DNA from 2 places in the Shewanella eurypsychrophilus genome. Region 1 is predicted to be linked to the other one. Evidence: predicted binding sites of a transcription regulator. Region 1 holds the regulator's gene; the other holds the start of a gene.
What was found. The regulator NrdR, encoded in region 1, represses ribonucleotide reductase genes. The targets are predictions, from matches to a motif close to AAACACNANATNTNGTGTTT.
Positions count from the first base shown of each region.

Region 2: a site for NrdR is predicted at 8,418-8,437, ahead of nrdD (anaerobic ribonucleoside-triphosphate reductase). Genes of this name have one in related genera too.

Region 1 covers NZ_CP045503.2:4,234,747-4,245,063, forward strand. Annotated here, with positions in the region: gene ribBA (bifunctional 3,4-dihydroxy-2-butanone-4-phosphate synthase/GTP cyclohydrolase II) at 1-951, opposite strand, end outside; gene FM038_RS18105 (riboflavin synthase) at 1,068-1,730, opposite strand; gene ribD (bifunctional diaminohydroxyphosphoribosylaminopyrimidine deaminase/5-amino-6-(5-phosphoribosylamino)uracil reductase RibD) at 1,734-2,876, opposite strand; gene nrdR (transcriptional regulator NrdR) at 2,932-3,381, opposite strand; gene glyA (serine hydroxymethyltransferase) at 3,530-4,786, opposite strand; gene ettA (energy-dependent translational throttle protein EttA) at 5,222-6,886, shown strand; gene FM038_RS18130 (metallophosphoesterase) at 7,115-8,311, shown strand; gene FM038_RS18135 (MmcQ/YjbR family DNA-binding protein) at 8,366-8,752, opposite strand; gene FM038_RS18140 (GlcG/HbpS family heme-binding protein) at 8,934-9,347, shown strand; gene FM038_RS18145 (multidrug efflux RND transporter permease subunit) at 9,402-10,317, opposite strand, start outside.
Region 2 covers NZ_CP045503.2:1,919,715-1,930,031, forward strand. Annotated here, with positions in the region: gene FM038_RS08050 (substrate-binding periplasmic protein) at 1-247, shown strand, start outside; gene FM038_RS08055 (hypothetical protein) at 289-783, opposite strand; gene FM038_RS08060 (M48 family metallopeptidase) at 821-1,330, opposite strand; gene FM038_RS08065 (DUF3010 family protein) at 1,416-1,874, opposite strand; gene FM038_RS08070 (DEAD/DEAH box helicase) at 1,977-3,314, opposite strand; gene FM038_RS08075 (OmpA family protein) at 3,623-4,708, shown strand; gene rssA (patatin-like phospholipase RssA) at 4,746-5,681, shown strand; gene FM038_RS08085 (NADP-dependent oxidoreductase) at 5,769-6,767, opposite strand; gene FM038_RS08090 (MarR family winged helix-turn-helix transcriptional regulator) at 6,908-7,351, shown strand; gene FM038_RS08095 (hypothetical protein) at 7,449-8,192, shown strand; gene nrdD (anaerobic ribonucleoside-triphosphate reductase) at 8,469-10,317, shown strand, end outside.

The DNA.
Region 1 (10,317 bases):
CGTTGTTGGTGCTTGACCACTATCTTCTAACTCAAATGCTTTCACTTTTGCAAGAATATCACTGCTATGCTCTTGGTTACCGAGTAAGACTAAGACACCGCCTTCATCGGCAATTCGCTGCATCGCCTTTTCTAATGGCCAACTGCGCTTCTGATCACGTTCTGAATGTAACAAATCATTGAATGTATTTTGCAGATGTACCCGTACCAGCACATCTTCTTTCACTTCACCATTAATCAATACAAAATGAAGCTGATTATCGATAGTATCCCTAAAGGTCAACATATCGAAGGTACCAAAACGCGTGGGTAGTTTACATTGTGCTTCACGAACAACATTGGTCTCTTTGGTATTGCGATACTCGATAAGATCGGCAATAGTACCCATCTTAAGACCATGTTTCTCTGCGAAAATTTCAAGATCTGGACGACGAGCCATGGTGCCATCATCATTGAGGATCTCAACAATCACAGATGATGCTTCAAAACCTGCAAGTCTGGCTAAATCACAACCCGCTTCAGTATGACCTGCACGTATTAACACCCCACCTTCCTGAGCCATCAGAGGAAATATATGGCCAGGTTGTACGATATCACTTGGCTTGGCACCTTTAGCGACCGCAGCTTTAACTGTTACAGCTCTATCTTGCGCAGAGATCCCGGTTGTAACACCTTCAGCCGCCTCAATAGAAACCGTAAAGTTAGTTGAAAACTGAGCGTTATTGTTAGTCACCATCAAAGGTAGGCTCAGCTGCTCACAGCGCTGCTTTGTCAATGTCTGACAGATCAGGCCGCGACCAAAAGTCGCCATAAAGTTAACGGCTTCTGGCGTGACCATGTCTGCTGCCATGATCAAATCACCTTCATTTTCACGATCTTCATCGTCCATCAAGATAACCATTTTACCGAGACGAATATCTTCGATGATCTCTTCTATACTGTGTAACGACATTGTAAGGCCTTAAATTTTATTGTTTCGAGTATCTGACTCTGGTGAAATATCTCCTGAGTCGATAATTGATTAATTATTTATTGATTTAATCTTCTATTTACAAATATTGCCAGTCACTAACGTAAAAAACCTGAGCGAGCTAACAGATCCATGGTCACATTAGACTCTGGCTGTGACGGTTCTTTATTTGAATAGGTCATTAAGCGTTCTAGATGACGCGCAATAAGATCCACTTCAATATTCACTTTGTCACCGGCTTTGAGGCTCTCTAATGTCGTTTCACCCGCAGTATGCGGCACAATGGTTAAGCGGAAGCGATTATCTTGTACATCATTCACAGTCAAGCTAACACCATCTATGGTAATTGAGCCTTTATGAGCAATATATTTAGCGAGTTCTACTGGTGCAGTTAACCAAAACTCGATAGCTTTGCCACGAAACTGCCTGTCAACAACACTTGCGACACCATCAACATGGCCACTAACCATGTGACCACCAAGACGTGTTGTCGGTGTTACTGCCTTTTCAAGATTCACTTTAGTCCCCACTTGATAGTGAGCAAAACCAGTTAACCCGACAGTTTCGGCTGAAATATCTGCCACATAACCATCACAAAGACATTCTACAACCGTTAAGCAAACACCATTTGTTGCAATACTGTCACCAAGACGAACATCTGACAGGTCTAATTTGTGACTGGCAACAGTGAGACGAATATCATCACCGAGTCGCTGGATTTTTCTCAGGGTACCGACAGATTCTATGATCCCAGTAAACATGGATTATGACCTTATTTTTAACGTCAAGCGGGTGTCATCACCCAACTTACGTTCATCAATTAATTCAATAGACGGAATCGCCGCCATAGTCGAATAATCAGGCAAGCTGATCAAATTCCGCCCTGCAGAACCTAATATCTTCATTGCCTGATAGAGTATCATTTCATCGGCGTACTTTTCTGTGATCACGCTTCCAGCCAGCGTAGCTCCTGCTTCAATAAGTACAGCATTACAGCTCTGGCCTAAATACGCAAAAAGTTCTGCTAGCGCCACTCTTCCGTTAGCGTCTGAATCTAAGCGGATATGTGAAACATACTCAGGCCATAGATCTTGCTCAGCAAGTGAGTAATCAAGACAAGATACTAATAAGATTGGGCTCTCAATAGAAAAAAGTTTGGCTGTAGACGTCAATCTAGCCTTACTGTCCAGAATAACCCGCAGTGGTTGATGCAATTCATCACAGCCTAACTCATCGGCTAGATAACCCAGTTCGTCATGGCGAACATTGAGTGAGGGATCGTCGATTAACACCGTTTCAACCCCTGTCACTAAGGCACAATGTCGCGCACGTAGACGTTGTACATCTCGGCGAGATTCAGGACCTGTGATCCATTTTGACACACCATTACTCAGGGCTGTTTTACCATCTAAGCTTGCGGCCATTTTAACCGTCACCCAAGGCAGTGAGCTTTGCATGCGCTTCATAAAGCCTGGGTTAATCTGACTCGCTTCCTCTTTGAGTAAGCCAACGTCCACTTGTATGCCCGCTTCGCGGAGCATTTTTATTCCGCGACCAGAAACCTGTGGATTGGGATCTTCTACCGCAACGACAACCCGAGTTATGCCATGCTTAATTAATGCTTCCGCACAAGGAGGCGTGCGGCCATAGTGACTACAGGGCTCAAGAGTCACATAGGCTGTTGTATTGCTAAGTTTGTCAGTACCACCAACATGCTCAACCGCCATGGCTAATGCATGTACCTCGGCGTGTGGACCACCGGCTTTAATGTGAAAGCCTTCGCCGATGATTTTATCATCACGAGTAACAACACAACCAACGCAAGGGTTAGGACGAGTGGTATATAAACCTTTACGTGCAAGCTTAATTGCACGGCTCATACATTCAGTATCTTTTATCGACCACATAGCTTGACTGACCAAATATGATTAAAACTAATTTCAATAAAAATGCCTAGCTTAATTACTTTTGCAATTTAGCTATCGCATCACCAAATTCAGACACATCTTCGAATGCACGGTACACAGAGGCGAAACGGATATAGGCCACTTTATCTAAATTAATGAGATGATCCATCATTAGATTACCGATCATCTCCGACTTGATTTCTCGTTCACCCGTGCCTCTAAGGGTAGACTTAATTTTAGTCAGGGCCTGCTCAATTTGATCCATGGAAACCGGGCGTTTCTCTACCGCTCTGAGCATGCCACCTCTAAGCTTTTCTTCATCAAATGGCTGACGACTACCGTCTTGCTTAACCACTCTTGGCATGACCAGTTCAGCCCCTTCGAAGGTGGTAAACCGTTCATGACACTCGGCGCATTCTCGACGACGCCTAACCTGATGGCCATCTGCCACCAAACGTGAATCGATCACTTTAGTATCTGTTGCGCTGCAAAATGGGCAATGCATCGAGCCTCCAAGGAGTAAAAAGAAGGGAAATAAGATTAGCGAGTATACATTAGTATATATACTCTATTCGCTAATCAGAAATAAAAATGGCCGCTAAGTAGCGGCCATTGAAGTTTACCTGAATTAACCTTAAAGGTTAACCATAAGCTTATCCGTAAACTGGAAACTTAGCACATAGCTCAAGCACTTGTTTCTTAACGCGCTCGATAGTGCCTTTGTTACTGATATCGTCCAGTACATCACACATCCAGTTTGTCAGTTCTACAGACTGTTCCTCTTTGAAACCACGACGTGTGATAGCAGGAGAGCCGATACGTAGGCCTGAAGTCACAAATGGTGAGCGTGGGTCGTTAGGTACTGAGTTTTTGTTCACTGTGATGTTAGCAAGACCAAGGGCTGCATCAGCATCTTTACCCGTCATATCTTTGCTAATTAGATCAAGCAAAAATAGATGGTTATCGGTACCACCAGAAACAACATCGTAGCCGCGCTCGATGAATGTTTTAGCCATAACCTTAGCATTAACAACAACTTGCTCTTGGTATGTTTTGAATTCCGGCTCTAGAGCTTCTTTAAATGCAACCGCTTTAGCAGCGATAACGTGCATTAAAGGACCACCTTGACCGCCAGGAAATACTGCAGAATTCAGCTTTTTGTAGATAGCTTCGTCATCGATAGCAGACAAAATAAGACCACCACGAGGGCCCGCTAATGTCTTATGAGTGGTTGTCGTAACAACGTGCGCATGTGGAAGTGGGTTCGGGTAGATACCCGCTGCCACAAGACCGGCAACGTGTGCCATATCAACAAACAGATATGCGCCAACTTTATCAGCGATTTCACGGAACTTGCCCCAATCGATGATGCCAGAATATGCACTGAAACCTGCAATGACCATCTTTGGCTTATGCTCAACAGCAAGACGTTCAACTTCAGCGTAATCAATCTTACCTGTTGTCTCGTCGATACCGTATTGAACAGCGTTATATAGCTTACCTGAGAAGCTGACATGTGAACCGTGAGTCAGGTGTCCACCATGTGCCAAGCTCATACCAAGTACAGTATCGCCGCCTTGAAGTAGCGCCATGAACACCGCAGCGTTTGCTTGTGAACCAGAGTGTGGCTGCACGTTCGCATATGTCGCACCAAATAATTCTTTAGCACGAGAAATCGCAAGTTCTTCTGCGATATCTACATGCTCACAGCCACCGTAGTAACGCTTACCAGGGTAACCTTCAGCATACTTATTCGTTAGCTGAGAACCTTGAGCTTCAAGTACACGTGGACTAGTGTAGTTTTCTGAAGCAATAAGTTCGATATGCTCTTCTTGGCGGCGAGTTTCATCTTCAATCGCTTGAAACAGTTGTGGATCGAAGTCCGCAATATTCATATCTTTTTTCAGCATTAGTGACTCCAGCTGTTATTTCTTATAGGTAGGGTTGCGCGGTATTCTACTCTGCTATTGATCACAATCCCAGCATTTACAGCATGAAATTACTTGCTTTTTACCATGAGGATTATTCATACATTAGCGAAGAAACCCACTTGATTGTCTAAGTTTGCGTGTTTTTATCGGGTTGGTTGACGACAACTCAATATATGACGCTTTGCAGATGGCTAAAAAATCACGATAAGACAAGGAAGTTTCTTGATAAATCAGTCTCTAGTCCCAGTCATTATCAGGTGATACTTCACAAGTAAATTCAGACTATTGAATCCTAATACACAAACATAGCATCAGGGCTTAAATGAGTTAGACCTAACTTGCTAATAACCGATTTAAGTTCGCTTAGCTTTCGCGTAGAATTACGCCATTGTTTAGTCACTCAGTGAATTTTCCATGGCTCAATTCGTATACAGCATGCTTAGAGTCGGCAAGATTGTCCCGCCGAAAAAGCAAATTCTTAAAGATATCTCCCTCAGTTTCTTCCCTGGTGCAAAAATTGGTGTTTTAGGCCTAAATGGCTCGGGTAAATCGACCCTACTGCGCATCATGGCCGGCATCGACACCGAGATTGAGGGTGAAGCACGTCCGATGCAAGATCTGAAAATTGGTTACCTGCCACAGGAACCAAAACTTGATGAATCTCAAACGGTACGTGAAGCGGTAGAAGAAGCCGTATCTGAAGCAAAAAATGCATTAACTCGTCTAGATGAAGTTTATGCCCTGTACGCTGAGCCAGATGCTGACTTTGATGCCTTGGCAAAAGAACAAGGCCAACTGGAAGCCATTATCGCTTCACAAGATGCCCATAATCTGGATAACATCTTAGAGAGGGCAGCAAATGCGCTACGCCTTCCTGACTGGGATACTAAAATTGAAGTGCTATCCGGTGGTGAACGCCGCCGTGTGGCTATCTGTCGTCTTCTGTTAGAAAAGCCTGACATGCTACTGCTTGATGAGCCAACCAACCACTTGGATGCAGAATCTGTAGCCTGGCTTGAGCGGTTCTTACAGGATTATGCAGGCACCGTTGTGGCCATCACCCACGATCGATACTTCCTCGATAACGCCGCGGGTTGGATTTTAGAACTTGACCGTGGTGAAGGCATCCCATGGGAGGGTAACTACTCCTCTTGGCTTGAGCAAAAAGATGCTCGTCTCACCCAAGAGTCAGCGACCCAAAGCGCACGTCAAAAAACCATTCAAAAAGAGCTTGAGTGGGTGCGCCAAGGTGCTAAGGGACGCCAGTCTAAAGGCAAAGCGCGAATGGCACGTTTCGAGGAGCTTAATACCAACGATTACCAAAAACGTAACGAGACCAATGAGCTGTTCATTCCACCTGGACCACGTTTAGGCGACAAGGTCATCGAAGTGAAAAACCTGACCAAGTCCTATGGCGACCGAGTACTCATAGATAACCTGAGTTTCTCTGTGCCCAAAGGGGCCATAGTCGGCATTATCGGTGCCAACGGTGCCGGTAAATCGACCCTATTTAAAATGATCTCTGGCGAAGAGCAACCAGATAGCGGCACAGTCGAAATTGGTGAGAGTGTGCAACTGGCGTCGGTAGACCAGTTCCGTGACTCCATGGATGATAAAAAAACCGTATGGCAAGAGATCTCCGGCGGCCAAGATATCATGCGCATCAACAACACAGAGATCCCGAGTCGCGCCTATGTAGGCCGTTTCAACTTCCGCGGCGGCGATCAGCAAAAGATCATCGGTACCCTATCTGGTGGTGAACGTAACCGAGTTCATTTGGCGAAGCTTATCCAGTCTGGCGGCAACGTCTTGCTACTCGATGAGCCCACCAACGATCTCGATGTAGAGACCCTTCGTGCACTGGAGGAGGCTATCCTCGAGTTCCCAGGTTGTGCCATGGTCATCTCTCACGACCGCTGGTTCCTCGATCGCGTCGCCACCCATATCTTAGATTATCGCGACGAAGGTCAGGTGAACTTCTACGAAGGTAACTACACCGAATACTCGACTTGGCTGAAAGAAACCATGGGGACTGACGTGGTTGAGCCCCATCGTCTTAAGTATAAGCGTATGAGCTAATAGCTGTAAGCGCTAAGTAAAGAGTCCTAAAGCCCGCTAATTGATTTGGTCAATTTAGCGGGCTTTTTAGTATATAGCACACCCACTTAGAGCTGTACTGGATGAAGCATATACACCACTTTATCACGCTATAAACTGTTCAATTACAAAGCAGTTATCTCGTTTTTATCTCTATTCTATATCTCTTCTCACTTCATCCATAGATGCAATGTTAAAGATGATGCTACCATGTTGCCGAGCAGTAAAAATGAGAAGGGATACGATGTTAATCAAGAATCCACCGCGACTAAAAGTGAGCTTCAATTGAAAAAAACCTTAAACATAATAGCCCTGACTCTACTGCTTGGCTGTCATACACTCTCTGTATCAGCAAGTGAGCCTCTATCTGAATCACTAAATGAAATAAAACGAGATATCATCTTCGATGGTCCTTACCTGTTCAATCAAGCTGAAAATGAAACGACACAACAAGCATATTGGGTATGTGCCAACGAGTTATTAGCCACCCCCGTTCATGACAGCCAACTGAGTCGACCAAACCACTGTGGTAAGTTACCTGAGCCCACACTCAACCCAAAAGCTAAAGAGATTGCTGCTAACACTTATACTGGTGTCAGCAAAATCGTCGCTCTCAGTGATGTCCATGGCCAATTTGATGTGTTAATCACCCTGCTTAAAAACCAGAATATTATCGATGAGCACAATAATTGGGCCTTCGATAACGGTCATATGGTCATGACAGGTGATATGTTCGATCGTGGCCATCAGGTCAACGAAGTGCTCTGGTTTATGTACAAGCTAGATAAACAAGCCCAAGATGCCGGCGGCAAGCTTCACCTGTTAATGGGCAACCATGAACAGATGGTGATGCGTGGTGACTTACGTTATGTCAATGAGCGCTATAAAACTGCCGAGAAATTACTAGAACGCAGCTACGATGAGCTTTATGACGATAGCAGCGAGATTGGTCAATGGCTGCGCAGCAAGCACACCATAGTTAAAATCAACACAAGTCTGTTTCTCCATGGCGGGATCAGTGCTGAATGGGTCGACAGAGAGCTGACTCTCGATAAAGCCAATCAAGTTTACCGCGCTAATATTGATAAGAGTAAGCCTGAGCTGAAGAGTGATGAGCTGCTCAACTTTCTGTTTTTGGGCAACGGTCCGACTTGGTTCAGAGGCTATTTCGAAGATGATTATAACGAGAGTGAAATCGACAGGGTTTTAGCTTATTTCGATGTCAAACATATCGTTGTCGGCCACACCTCACAAACTCAGGTTTTAGGCCTGTTTAACAACAAGGTCTTAGCGGTCGACTCCAGCATCAAGAATGGCAAATCCGGCGAGCTGTTGTTAATTATCCCAAATGAAGGCAAAAACACATTAACCCGTGGCCTATACGATGGGAGCCGCGTGGCTCTATAGTCAATTTAATCCAATGAGATTGTAAAATGCAGGCTCATACTCTCCAGCCCAGAGTTAAAGATGAAGTAATATTGAAGCCTGCATTTTCTTAGTCATCTTAGCCACCACCAGCTGAAATGAATTATCTATCATGCGCTCAATCTCACCTGATGGGATTGAGCCATCGAGAATAATAGTATTCCACAGCGCCTTGTTCATGTGATAACCAGGGATCACCGAAGGAAAAATATCCCGTAAAATAGCGGCTTCATCAGGGTCACACTTGAGGTTCATCCACCAATGCTTATTACCCTCCTCATCCCCTTTTCCCATCTTACCTATCGCCAAGGTTGCGAACATTTTGTTCTTCACCTTGAACACATAGACATCGGCGCCAAAAGGAAAGTCTACTAACGTATGAGGTTTAGTTAATAAGTACTGTTTAGCCGTTTCAAATTCCATCTAAAACTCTCCCTAATTTATTGAAGCTGTTTAACTCGCATTGCAGCAACCGAAACCCACAATAGGTATTCAATGCACACTATTTTCAATGAATTTGTTTCACTATATTCATGCTTCGGTTGGCAATATGCTAGCTAACTCCAAGAGCAATATAGAGTAAAACATATTGAAAAAGATACTCATGACCCAACTACAACTTTCAGATACCGAAAAAATGATTGAGTTCGCCATAGCACAAGCTCACACACTCAATGTAACCGTGAACATAGCGATTGTTGATACAGCAGGTCACCTCATCGCCTTTCAACGGATGGATGGGGCACTAGTCGGTGCAATCGATATTGCTATCAAGAAAGCATACACAGCAGCGTTATTTCAAAAACCAACCCATGAGTTAGGCGAGCGCTCCCTTCCTGGTCAGCCACTGTTTGGCATAGAATCGTCAAATGGAGGATTAATCACTTTCGCAGGTGGGTTACCCATCACCTTTAGTGAGAATGAAAATGTGGAGAAAGTCTGTATAGGGGCTATTGGGGTTTCAGGCAGCACGATTGAGAATGATCTGTCTATCGCCAAGGCGGCACTTCGACTTTGAATAAGTGACTAGCAAGTCATTCCATGATTGAATGACTTGCTTCGTCTATAGGCATTACTTAACTAAAATTGACTTCTGAGCCTCTAAAGCCTCATTAAGCTGCGCCTCAACAAATCCAGGCGAATGTGTTGCGCCTGATATCAGTCTATACATGGCTGGAATAACCAGAAGTGTCACAAACGTGGCAAATGCCATACCAAAGAAAACCACGGTCCCCACGGCAATACGACTCTCAGAACCAGCTCCCGTTGACATGATTAACGGCACAGCGCCAATCAAGGTGGTAAAGGCTGTCATCAAGATAGGACGTAAACGACGCGCTGATGCATCGATAATCGCCTGCTCTATCTCCAGCCCCTTGTCCCTAAGCTGATTGGCAAACTCGACAATCAAGATGCCATTCTTGGTCACCATACCGATAAGCATTATCATGCCAATTTGGCTATAGATATTCAGCCCTTGCCCCGTCAGGAACAAACCAAGGAAACCGCCAAATACCCCCATAGGCACAGTAAACATCACCACCATAGGATTGATAAAGCTTTCAAACTGAGCGGCTAAAACCAAATATGCCACTAACAGCGCTAAGCCAAATACGATGAGCACACTACTCTGGTTCTCTTTAAAATCTTTCGACTCACCGGTATAGCTAACAGAAATATCGCTCGGCAAGATCTCAATCGCTTTAGCATCGAGAAAATCTAACGCCTCACCTAAGGTATAACCCGCACCTAAATTGGCTTTTAGTGTTATCGACTTCTGTTTATTGTTATGACTCAGCTTATGAGCTGAAGCCACCTCTTCAATATGGGTGATAGAATCTAAGGTGATCAATTCACCTTTAGCTGAGCGCATATAAATTTGACTCAAATCCGCCATGCTATTGAAGCTATTCTCATCACCTCGCAAATAAACATCATACTCTTCACCGCGATCTACATAGGTGGTTTCACTGCGGCCACCCAGCATC
Region 2 (10,317 bases), 2.3 Mb from region 1:
ATATATCTTTTATTACTTCTATCGACTCAATGACAAAAGTCGAGATGTCAGTATTTTTACAGAACATAGGTTGATCCCAGCCGTTGCGGCAAGCGCTTCCTTTCATGATGCTGCGATCAGAGATGCTTTTAATAACGAATTACCAGAATTTTTAAACAGTGAAGAGTGCAAACAGATATTTGAGCGTTACTTAGGTTCTGCACTTTTGAGTTTGGAGCCTAATAGGCAAGAGTTGAGGTTTAATTAAGAGGGAATTAGCATTCGCCGCTAATTATTTGTCGTTGACGCTTAGTTTAATCTGCTAACTCTACTATTGGCCTTTATAGCACACTGACAACGACCCGCTTTAAGTGCTGGACAAGCACCGCAAGGCTGAGCTTTTAAAGGTTGTAGCTCTGAAACTATCAGTTTGTCGAGGGGGGATTTTAGAGAAGCTGGGATCGTTAGTTGAGCATTGTTATTAATTACCGTCGAGGGGCTACTGCTGCTTTTAGTGTGATCTTGATGGCTCTCTGGTATAGGGTTAAGCTCAATATGAGCGAGTTTAAATTGATACTTTTGGATTTTACCTAGGTACTTTATCTGCTTACTGACGCGTTTTGATAGCTTTGCTAGGTTGGGCTGTTCAGTGATCATCTTGAGTTGGTTTAGCTGTAGCTTTTTCTTAGCTTTTGCTAGTTTGTAAACATACTTTTGCTGCTGTTTACTTAAAGCATGACCAGTATCCAGATGCATCGAGGTGACCAATTCAAAGAGTGAAACCTGATTATAAATGACAATCATTATCAATCAAGTTATTTTCTTGGTTATTACACTTCAGTCACCACTCCATATCAATGCCGCTATCAACTAAGGTCAGTAACAGCCTGAGGTCAAACTCTAGTTGGTGATAGTCGCCCTCCATATGACAGCACAGCTGGTAAAATGCCTTGTTGTGATCTTTCTCTTTAAGGTGCGCGAGCTCATGCACGACGACCATGCGTAGTAATGACTCAGGTACGCGCTTCAACCGGGAAGAAATTCGTATTTCATTTTTGGCTTTTGTCTTACGCCCTTGAGCTCTAGAGACAAAAGAGTGCAAACCCAGTGCTTGATGGGTTAAAGAGATCTTGTCATCGTACTGTATTTTGGCAAGTGGCTGAGACTTACGCAGATAACGATTTTTTATCGCCATAGTGTAATCGTATAGTGCTTTATCACTACGGATATCGTGGATATGCGGATGACGACTGAGCAGCACAGACTGTAACTTATCATTTTCTAGTAAGCTAGATACTTGATCTTGTATTTCTTGGCGGTAGCCGTTTAGATATTTAAGCTGATTTTCCATGAGTTTTTTTGCTTTTGTTAGAGGCATAAAAAAGAGGGCGTTTAGCCCCCTGATTCACTGAGCTTAAAAGCTCTGTATTACAGACTTAGCTGTCTGTCTGCTCATTACCCCAAACATTAAAAATATGTTGGTTATGGTAAGCATAAGCCGCATCAAACGCTGATTGTTGGAAGCGCTTTAGGCCCAATCCTTCAAAATCAACTTGAGGTGGGTTACGCTTTAGACGTTCTTTGACTGTCACTGGCGAAATTAAGATAACTGGCAGCTCAATTAACTGGATCGCAGCTTCAGCTTTAAAGCTGGTGGCACTGCCTGCAAGTTTGCCCTTCTGTTCACGCGCAATGATCACGACTTTATCTATAGCATAATCTTCCATCAGCTTCTTGAATGCAAACTGGAAGTCACGAATAGACTCTGTTGTTTCTGAATGTGAAATGATAAATGACTGCTGGCGACAATCTGGTACATTGTAGGTTTCGCCTTCGTAGCTCAATAAGCTAATTACCGCTTCGCCGCCTTTTAATTCTACGCCACAAACTCTCATGTTAACCCTTTAAAAATGTTGTTGGTTACGCTAGATATTATTAGCTAATAACCTGAAATTTATTTTACTTACCGCCAATAACATCAGCGGCTATGAAATTGTTTACTCTGGTGTTTCCTGAAGCTTAGATTTTGGTTTTCTAAGCATAGGCGCATCACCAACATCGACACCGGTAATAAAACGTTTATCTAGCTGTTTAGGTTTAGCCTTAGCTCTATTTTTGGCTTTGTTCGCTGGGGCTCTCTTTGCCGTTGTCTTGGTTTTCTTCTTCGTCTTAGGCTTATCTTTCAAACCTGAGAACTTAGCGGCTAAACCATCGATAACACTGAGGTCAAAGCTCTTCTTAAGGAATTGCTGTACTTGCTTATAACTCAGCCAATCTTTAGGACCGACCAAAGAGATTGCATCTCCTTTAGCGCCAGCTCGACCAGTACGGCCAATTCGGTGAACATATTCCTCAGCGAATTTCGGCATATCAAAATTGATCACCAAAGAGACATTTAACAGATCGAGTCCACGAGATGCGACATCTGTGGTCACTAATATCTGCTGTAGGCCACGGCTAAACTGATCCATGATCTGGCTACGAGCCGATTGTTTTAAATTACCGCTGAGTGCTGCAGTGTTAAAGCCACCTTCTGCCAACTTAGCGGCTAATCTATCTGTGTCTTCACGGGTAGCAGTAAAAATAATGATCTGCTTATGCGGCTCATTCTTCAAAATATGATTGAGTAACGCTTCTTTATGATCTAAATGATCCGCAAGAAAGATACGCTGAGTAATATCTAAGTTTTCGACATTACCCGCTCCCACTGCAATATGCACTGGAGACTTAAGTAGTTCGGCGGCAATGTCATTAATCTCACCATGATCCAGAGTGGCGGAAAACATTAAAGTTTGACGACGTTTATGATCGGCGGCGTTGTTAATCGCTTTTAGCTGGTCGGCAAAACCAAGATCTAGCATACGATCGGCTTCATCTAAGATAAGTAGCTCTAGGCCATTCAAATGTAAGTGGCGTTGGGCTAAGTGATCGGCTAAACGACCTGGTGTTGCCACAACAAAGTGTGGATCGCGAGCTAAAGACTTGGCTTGATCATTAAAGTTTTCACCGCCCAATATCTTAATTGCTTTGTATTGTGTATTGGCAACTAAAAGTCGTAGCTGACTGTATACCTGATTAGCCAGCTCGCGAGTTGGCAGTAATATCAAGACCCTAGGGTCTTTTTTACTCAATGCTCTAGTGGAAATGATCCTCTGCATCGCCGGAAGCAAAAACGCTAAGGTTTTACCTGAGCCTGTTTTTGATGACGCCATCAGGTCTTTTCCTGATAGACCGACTGGTATAGCCTGCTGTTGGATCTCTGTAGGCGTTGCAATGCCCATATGACCTAAGGTATCTAACAGACGTTTATCCAGTGAAAAATCGGTAAATTGCAAAGGTGTACTCCAAATTTGATATGACTGCGTATTATAACCTGACTTTGTTAGTTTGAGCTATAAACATCATTAAAATCGATGCTCAGCGCTGCTTAGGGGCAAGTTGAATATTCAATTAACTGAACCAAATCACGGTTTTCATTGTGTGTAATGCCAAACGGATAGAGCTAACGGGTGATAAATACTGATTGATGTTTATAATTTCTTTGTAGTTTTTGTAACTTAAGAATAAAATTGGCCCAGTGAGCCAATCAGCATGACTTAATCATGCGTTCTTCGTTGGATGGGATACATTAAGGGATTAAAGAATGAAACTGTTGAGACCCATTTCTATTTTGTGTAAATTTTCGGCTTTATCTTTACTAGCCACAAGTTCATTTCTAGCCTTGGCTGAAGGCACATATCAGTCCGATTCAAATCCACACACTACAGATGACAACTTTTTTTATCTTGGCGCTAAAGGTGGTTGGGTTAATTATCAAAATGCTTGTGAAGCTTCTGCTGTCGACTGCGATGCTGATGACAGTGCTTGGGGCGGATTTTTTGGATATCAATTTCACCGCAACTGGGGAGTTGAAGCTGGCTATAATGATTTTGGCCAAGCATCAGCTATTTACCCTGAGAGCGGGCTGCTCAACGAATATATTGGCACCATGAAAGGCTGGGAATTTTCAGTTAAAGGAAACCTACCACTGACCGACAACCTGGATCTGTTTGGTAAAGCCGGGACATTGAAGTGGGATGGCAATAACGTGGGACCTTATTCAAATCAAAGTGATGATGATTGGGCACCTATGGTGGGTATAGGGCTTGAATATAAGTTGACTCCATCTTGGGTTGCCAGAGTTGAATATCAATATTTTGACTCGGTAGGCAGCGATCTGCTTGGTGGGAGTAATATTCATTTTACCAGTCTAGGGCTGAGTTATCGTTTCGGTCAAACAGCGACTAACAAGCCTGCAGCCGTGAAGCCGATAAAAGAGGTTAAGCCGGTTGTTGTCATTATGCCGCCCAAGCCACTTATATTGCCTAAAATCACTCAAGTTGTTCATTTCGAGTTTGATAGTAGCGTACCAATCCAAACTGATGCTTTAGTTAAGGTCGCTGAAAGGTTAAATCGTTACCAGAACGCCAGAGTCACCATTCAAGGTTATACGGATTCAGTAGGCGCCTCTCAATACAATATGAAGTTGTCAAAGAGACGTGCTGAATCTGTGGCAACATATTTGAAAGAGCTCGGCGTTGATGGGGAGCAGATCAGTATTGAGGCACTGGGTGAGACTTTACCTGAAGTGGATAATGAAACCACTGAACACAGAGCCAACAATCGTAGGGTTTATTTAACGTTACCGGCGCTAAATATCCCTCAAGAACAAAATAAGCCAGCACACTAACGGTGTCATTATCTAGACGGTATTTAGGGGAACTTAAGTGGCTAAAATTGGAATTGCGTTAGGCAGTGGCGCAGCTAAAGGTTGGGCACATATTGGCGTGCTTAACGGGTTGGCAAAAATGGGCATCTACCCGGATAAAGTGTCTGGTTGCTCCATAGGTGCGCTTGTTGGAGCCGCTTATGCTAATGACCAACTCGATGATCTTGAAAAGTGGGTGAGAAGCTTCTCAAGCTGGGATGTATTGGGACTGATGGATTTAAGCTGGCGTAAAGGTGGCTTAATTGGTGGTGATAAAGTGTTTGATGTTATTCAAAACCATATTGGTGACCTACAGATAGAACAGCTGAAAAAGCCCCTTATTGCAGTGGCCACCGATCTTTACTCTGGCCAAGAGATCTGGTTTAAGGAGGGAGACCTTCGCCATGCTATTCGTGCATCTTGTTCTATGCCAGGCATATTACCCCCAGTGAAAGTGGGCGAGCGGTGGCTTGTTGATGGTGCAGTGGTCAACCCTGTTCCCGTTTCGGTCAGCAGAGCGATGGAGGTCGATCTGGTTATTGCTGTCGATCTGAACGGGCAACGTCGTGGCCGAATGCAGGTATTGCCTGTCGATATGACTTGTAACAAACCTTCGGCTGAAGAGAGTGAGAAAGCACTACAACATTCTGATACAGGGTTTATGGATCTACTCGCTCGTGGGAGAGACTATGTCACTCACCTCACTGATAAGTTCTCTTCGGGTAAAGAGTCTAATCCTGGCATGTTAGCTGTTATGTCGCAGTCTATGGATATTCTCGAGCAGCGTCATAAACGTGCCAGATTGATGGGTGATCCACCGGATATCTGTTTAGTCCCTGATTTAGGTGATATAGGGACGATGGAATTTCACCGAGCAGAAGAAGCAATCAAAGCGGGTGAGTTGGCTGTTGAGCAAGCTAGACATCAGATTGAAGCGATTCTTAGTGGTCATTGAACGATTAAAATATGATTAATTAGTCGATCTCATTTCATAAAAAAAGAGCCTTTTGGCTCTTTTTTTCAATCTTTATTTTGCTAATGATTATTTGAGGCTTACTAGCATTTTTCCTCGGTTTTTTCCTTCGAATAAACCGATGAACGCTTCAGGTGCTTTTTCAAGCCCTTCATAAACAGTTTGCTCAGCTTTGATGGCATCAGTAGCAAGCCATTGACCCATCTTTTTGGCAAATTGCGGATAGCTATCCCAATGTTCGAATACGATAAAGCCTTCGATTTTTAGCTTCTTGATGATGATCATAGCCAGGTTATTCGGACCTGGAGTCGGTGTCGTATCATTGTACTGAGAGATCATGCCACAAACGGCAATTCTTCCATGGTCATTCATATTATTGAGTGCGGCGGTGAGATGCTCGCCACCGACGTTTTCAAAATAGACATCAATACCTTGTGGAGCCGCATCACTCAGTGACTGGCTCAAGTCCTTTGTTGTCTTGTAGTTAATGACGGCATCAACACCTAATTTGCTAAGGTGTTGTGCTTTATCATCGCTGCCTACAGAAGCGATGACTTTTGCTCCCATCAATTTACCTAACTGACAAACGATACTGCCTACAGCGCCGGCAGCACCCGAAACAAATAAGGTTTCACCCTCTTTTAAATTGGCTATCTTATTTAGACCTGTCCATGCAGTCATACCTGGCATACCTAAGACGCCCAGAAAATGTGACTCGTTAATGGGGGTCTGTGGTAATAAGGTGTGATCTGCACCATCGGTGACATAGTGGCTACGCCATCCATTCATCGCGCTGACTTTACTGCCTACAGGGAAGGCTTCATTGTTAGATTTGATGATTTCTCCGATCGAACCGCCCTCTAGCACTTGGCCAATAATGAAGGGAGCGATGTAACTTTCTCTGTCAATCATACGTCCACGCATATAAGGATCGACTGACATCCATAAGTTTTTTACCAGAAACTCACCTTGCTCCAGTGCTGGTAGCTCAACAGAGACCTGCTTGAAGTTAGCTGCAACTGGCATACCTTCAGGGCGAGAGTGTAAAACAATTTGATTGGCGTTCATAAATCCTCTTTTACTTTGCGTGCAAACTAATTGTGGTAGACTCTACAAGTAAAATGAATTCCGCGCAACTAGTTTGCGCGCAAATTAATATGTGGAGTAGAAGTGTGTCGTCTGAGCTTGATACTGATCAACAAGTGAACATGGATGATAAACAAGCGAGCAATTGTTTGTCGGAGAATGTGTGTTTTGCCTTGTATACAGCGGGAAATGCCTTGGTTCGTGCATACCGGCCTTTGCTCGATGAGTGTGGATTAACCTATCCGCAATACTTGGTGATGCAGGCGTTATGGTTAAATGATGGAGTCAGCCTGACTCAGCTTTCATTGGCTACGCGCTTAGATTTAGGCACACTCACGCCGATAGTAAAGCGATTGGAGGTTAAGGGTTTTCTAAATCGCCGTATCGATACTGAAGATGAGCGTAAAAAAGTGATACAAACCACTTCAGAAGGACTGACATTGAAGCAGGAAGCGCTAGCCCTTAAACAGGTACTGCTGAGTAAAGTTTCACTCAATGAGGCCGAAATTGAATCACTGAGAGACTTGTGTATGACACTTATCGACGATCTTAATAACAAAGAGTAAAGATTAGGTTCAATTCATCATATTTATTCTGAGTGTTAGTTTCGGCATGTTTCCTGCTTAACACCGATATATCTCTTTTTATGTCGGTATTTTGACAATGAACCCTATTACTAACTCAGCTAGCCAAATCAATTCAGCGATTAACGCAGGTGTTAATGCCACAGCTGGGAATGCTGGCAAGAGTTTAGTTGACAGTTATGGTGTTAATAGCCAGAAAACTGATGCTGGGATCAGCAGTGACAAGGTGAGCCTGAGTCAGTCAAAAGAAGCCACTGCGGGACAAAATAGAGATGGAATTAAGGATGAGTCAGTCTCTTTATCACCCAGAGCTGCTAGAGCGCAAAAAATCGAGACAATGGCGAAAGACTTTTTTTCCAAAGGCGATTTTTCTGCCGCAGACTTACCTAAGCTTATTCAGCGTCTACATCAAGACGGGATCTTATCAGACTCTCAATTGAATCGTTTATCTGAAGGGGGCTTTGATTTACCTCAAGTCAAAGGTCAACCTGATGACCTTAAGAGCTTTATTGAAGATAAGCGAAAAGAGCTAACGGCAGAAGGAGAGGTCGAAGGCATGTCTGCTGTTCTGGTTAGCTTGCTCAATGATGCCGACAGTGTGCTCAATCAGATGGACAATGCACAGGGTAAAGAGGTGAGCCAGAAAGCGACCCGTGTTTCGGCCCAGTTAAACGTATATCTTCAGAGCGATGCACAGATGTCTGTTAGTGACAGGGAGCAGTGGCAAGGTCTTAAGTCTACCATGCAGTTAGCTTCATCAATGGGTGAAAATCAACAAGCTGTCGGTATGGTAAATAGTTATCTTAGCCTAGGTAAGTACTAGATTTCTCCATTACCCGCCTTGTCCGTATTGTCTGTTTACTAACCATTGCACTCTTCCCATCTAGCCTGCTTTTATCGGAGCGTCAAGGCTACTTTTTCTGATCAGTGGCCTTCTTGGCAGGAATAATTGCTAGTTAAAATCCATCGGTATAATCATGATCTCGATCAATGTTCTTTTCTTGGGTTTGTAGCTTAATACGCAACATATTGTGCTGAACGTTTGTTAAAACACTAGATGTGGTGTTATTTTCAGCGTCACTTGAGGAGAGATTAAACAATGCCAGTGGTTATTAAGCGGGATGGTTACCGCACGCCTTTTGACGAAACAAGGATTAGAGATGCAGTATCAGCTGCAGCTAACTCGGCAGGTATTGATGATAAAGCCTATGCGGCCCAGGTCGCGAATGTAATTGCGAGCAGTGTGTCTATGCGTGAAGAGATAGATATTCACGATCTACAAGACCTCGTTGAAAATCAGCTGATGGAAGGGCCTTATAAATCCCTTGCACGTGTTTATATCGAGTATCGCCATGACAGAGATCTGCATCGTGAAACGAGCAGTCGATTAAACCAAGAGATCCGTGGCTTAGTTGAGCAAAGTAATGCTGCTTTAATGAACGAAAATGCCAATAAAGATTCCAAAGTGATCCCAACTCAAAGGGATCTGCTCGCGGGTATTGTGGCCAAACATTATGCCACTCGACATATTCTGCCAAAAGATGTGGTCGCGGCACATGAGGCTGGCGAAATTCATTACCATGATCTGGATTACGCACCTTTCTTCCCTATGTTCAACTGTATGCTGATCGATCTCAGTGGCATGCTGACTCAAGGGTTTAAGATGGGTAATGCCGAGATTGAGACGCCTAAGTCTATCTCGACAGCGACCGCAGTAACGGCTCAAATCATTGCGCAAGTCGCCAGTCATATCTATGGCGGCACGACTATCAACAGAATTGACGAAGTCCTCGCACCATTCGTAGCTAAGAGCTATGACAAGCAATATCAGTTAGCACTGGACTGGGGCATTACCGATGCTAAAGCGTTTGCAACGGCTCAGACAGAAAAAGAGTGTCATGATGCTTTCCAGTCGTTGGAATATGAGGTCAACACCTTACATACCGCAAACGGCCAGACACCGTTTGTTACCTTCGGTTTTGGTTTAGGCACTTCATGGGAGTCTCGACTCATTCAAGCGTCGATGATGAAGGTGCGTATTGCAGGTCTAGGTAAGAACCGTAAGACGGCAGTTTTCCCTAAATTGGTATTTGCTATTCGTGATGGCATCAACCACAAGGTTGGCGATTGCAATTATGATATCAAAAAGTTAGCCCTAAAGTGTGCCTCTACTCGCATGTACCCAGACATTCTTAACTACGAGCAAGTGGAAAAGGTGACGGGATCATTTAAGACCCCTATGGGGTGTCGAAGCTTCTTGGGAACCTATGAAGAAGAGGGTGAGTTAGTCCATGAAGGACGTAACAATTTAGGCGTAGTCAGCCTCAACTTACCAAGAGTTGCGCTAGAGTCAGGCGGTGATGAAGCTGAGTTTTATCGTATTTTAGATCAACGCTTAGTGATTGCGCGTAAGGCATTAGATACCCGTATTGAGCGTTTGGAAGGGGTTAAAGCCCGTGTCGCTCCTATTTTATATATGGAAGGGGCTTGTGGGGTAAGATTGCGCGCCGATGAAGAGATCTCAACCATCTTTAAAAATGGCCGTGCCTCGATTTCTCTTGGATATATTGGTTTACATGAAACCATTAATGCGCTTTATGGCACTGACAAGCATGTCTATGACAGTGAGCTATTAAGAGAAAAGGCGATAGCTATCATTGAGTACATGAAAGCTGCAACCTTGAAGTGGAAAGAAGAGACTGGCTATGCGTTTAGCTTATACAGCACGCCGAGTGAAAACTTATGTAGTCGTTTCTGTCACATAGATACTAAACGTTTTGGCGTGGTTAAAGGGGTTACTCAAAAAGGTTATTACACCAATAGCTTCCATCTTGATGTAGAGAAGCAAGTGAATCCCTACGACAAGTTGGATTTTGAGCAGCCATATCCTGCATTAACCAATGGTGGCTTTATTTGTTACGGAGAGTATCCGAATATGCAGAATAATC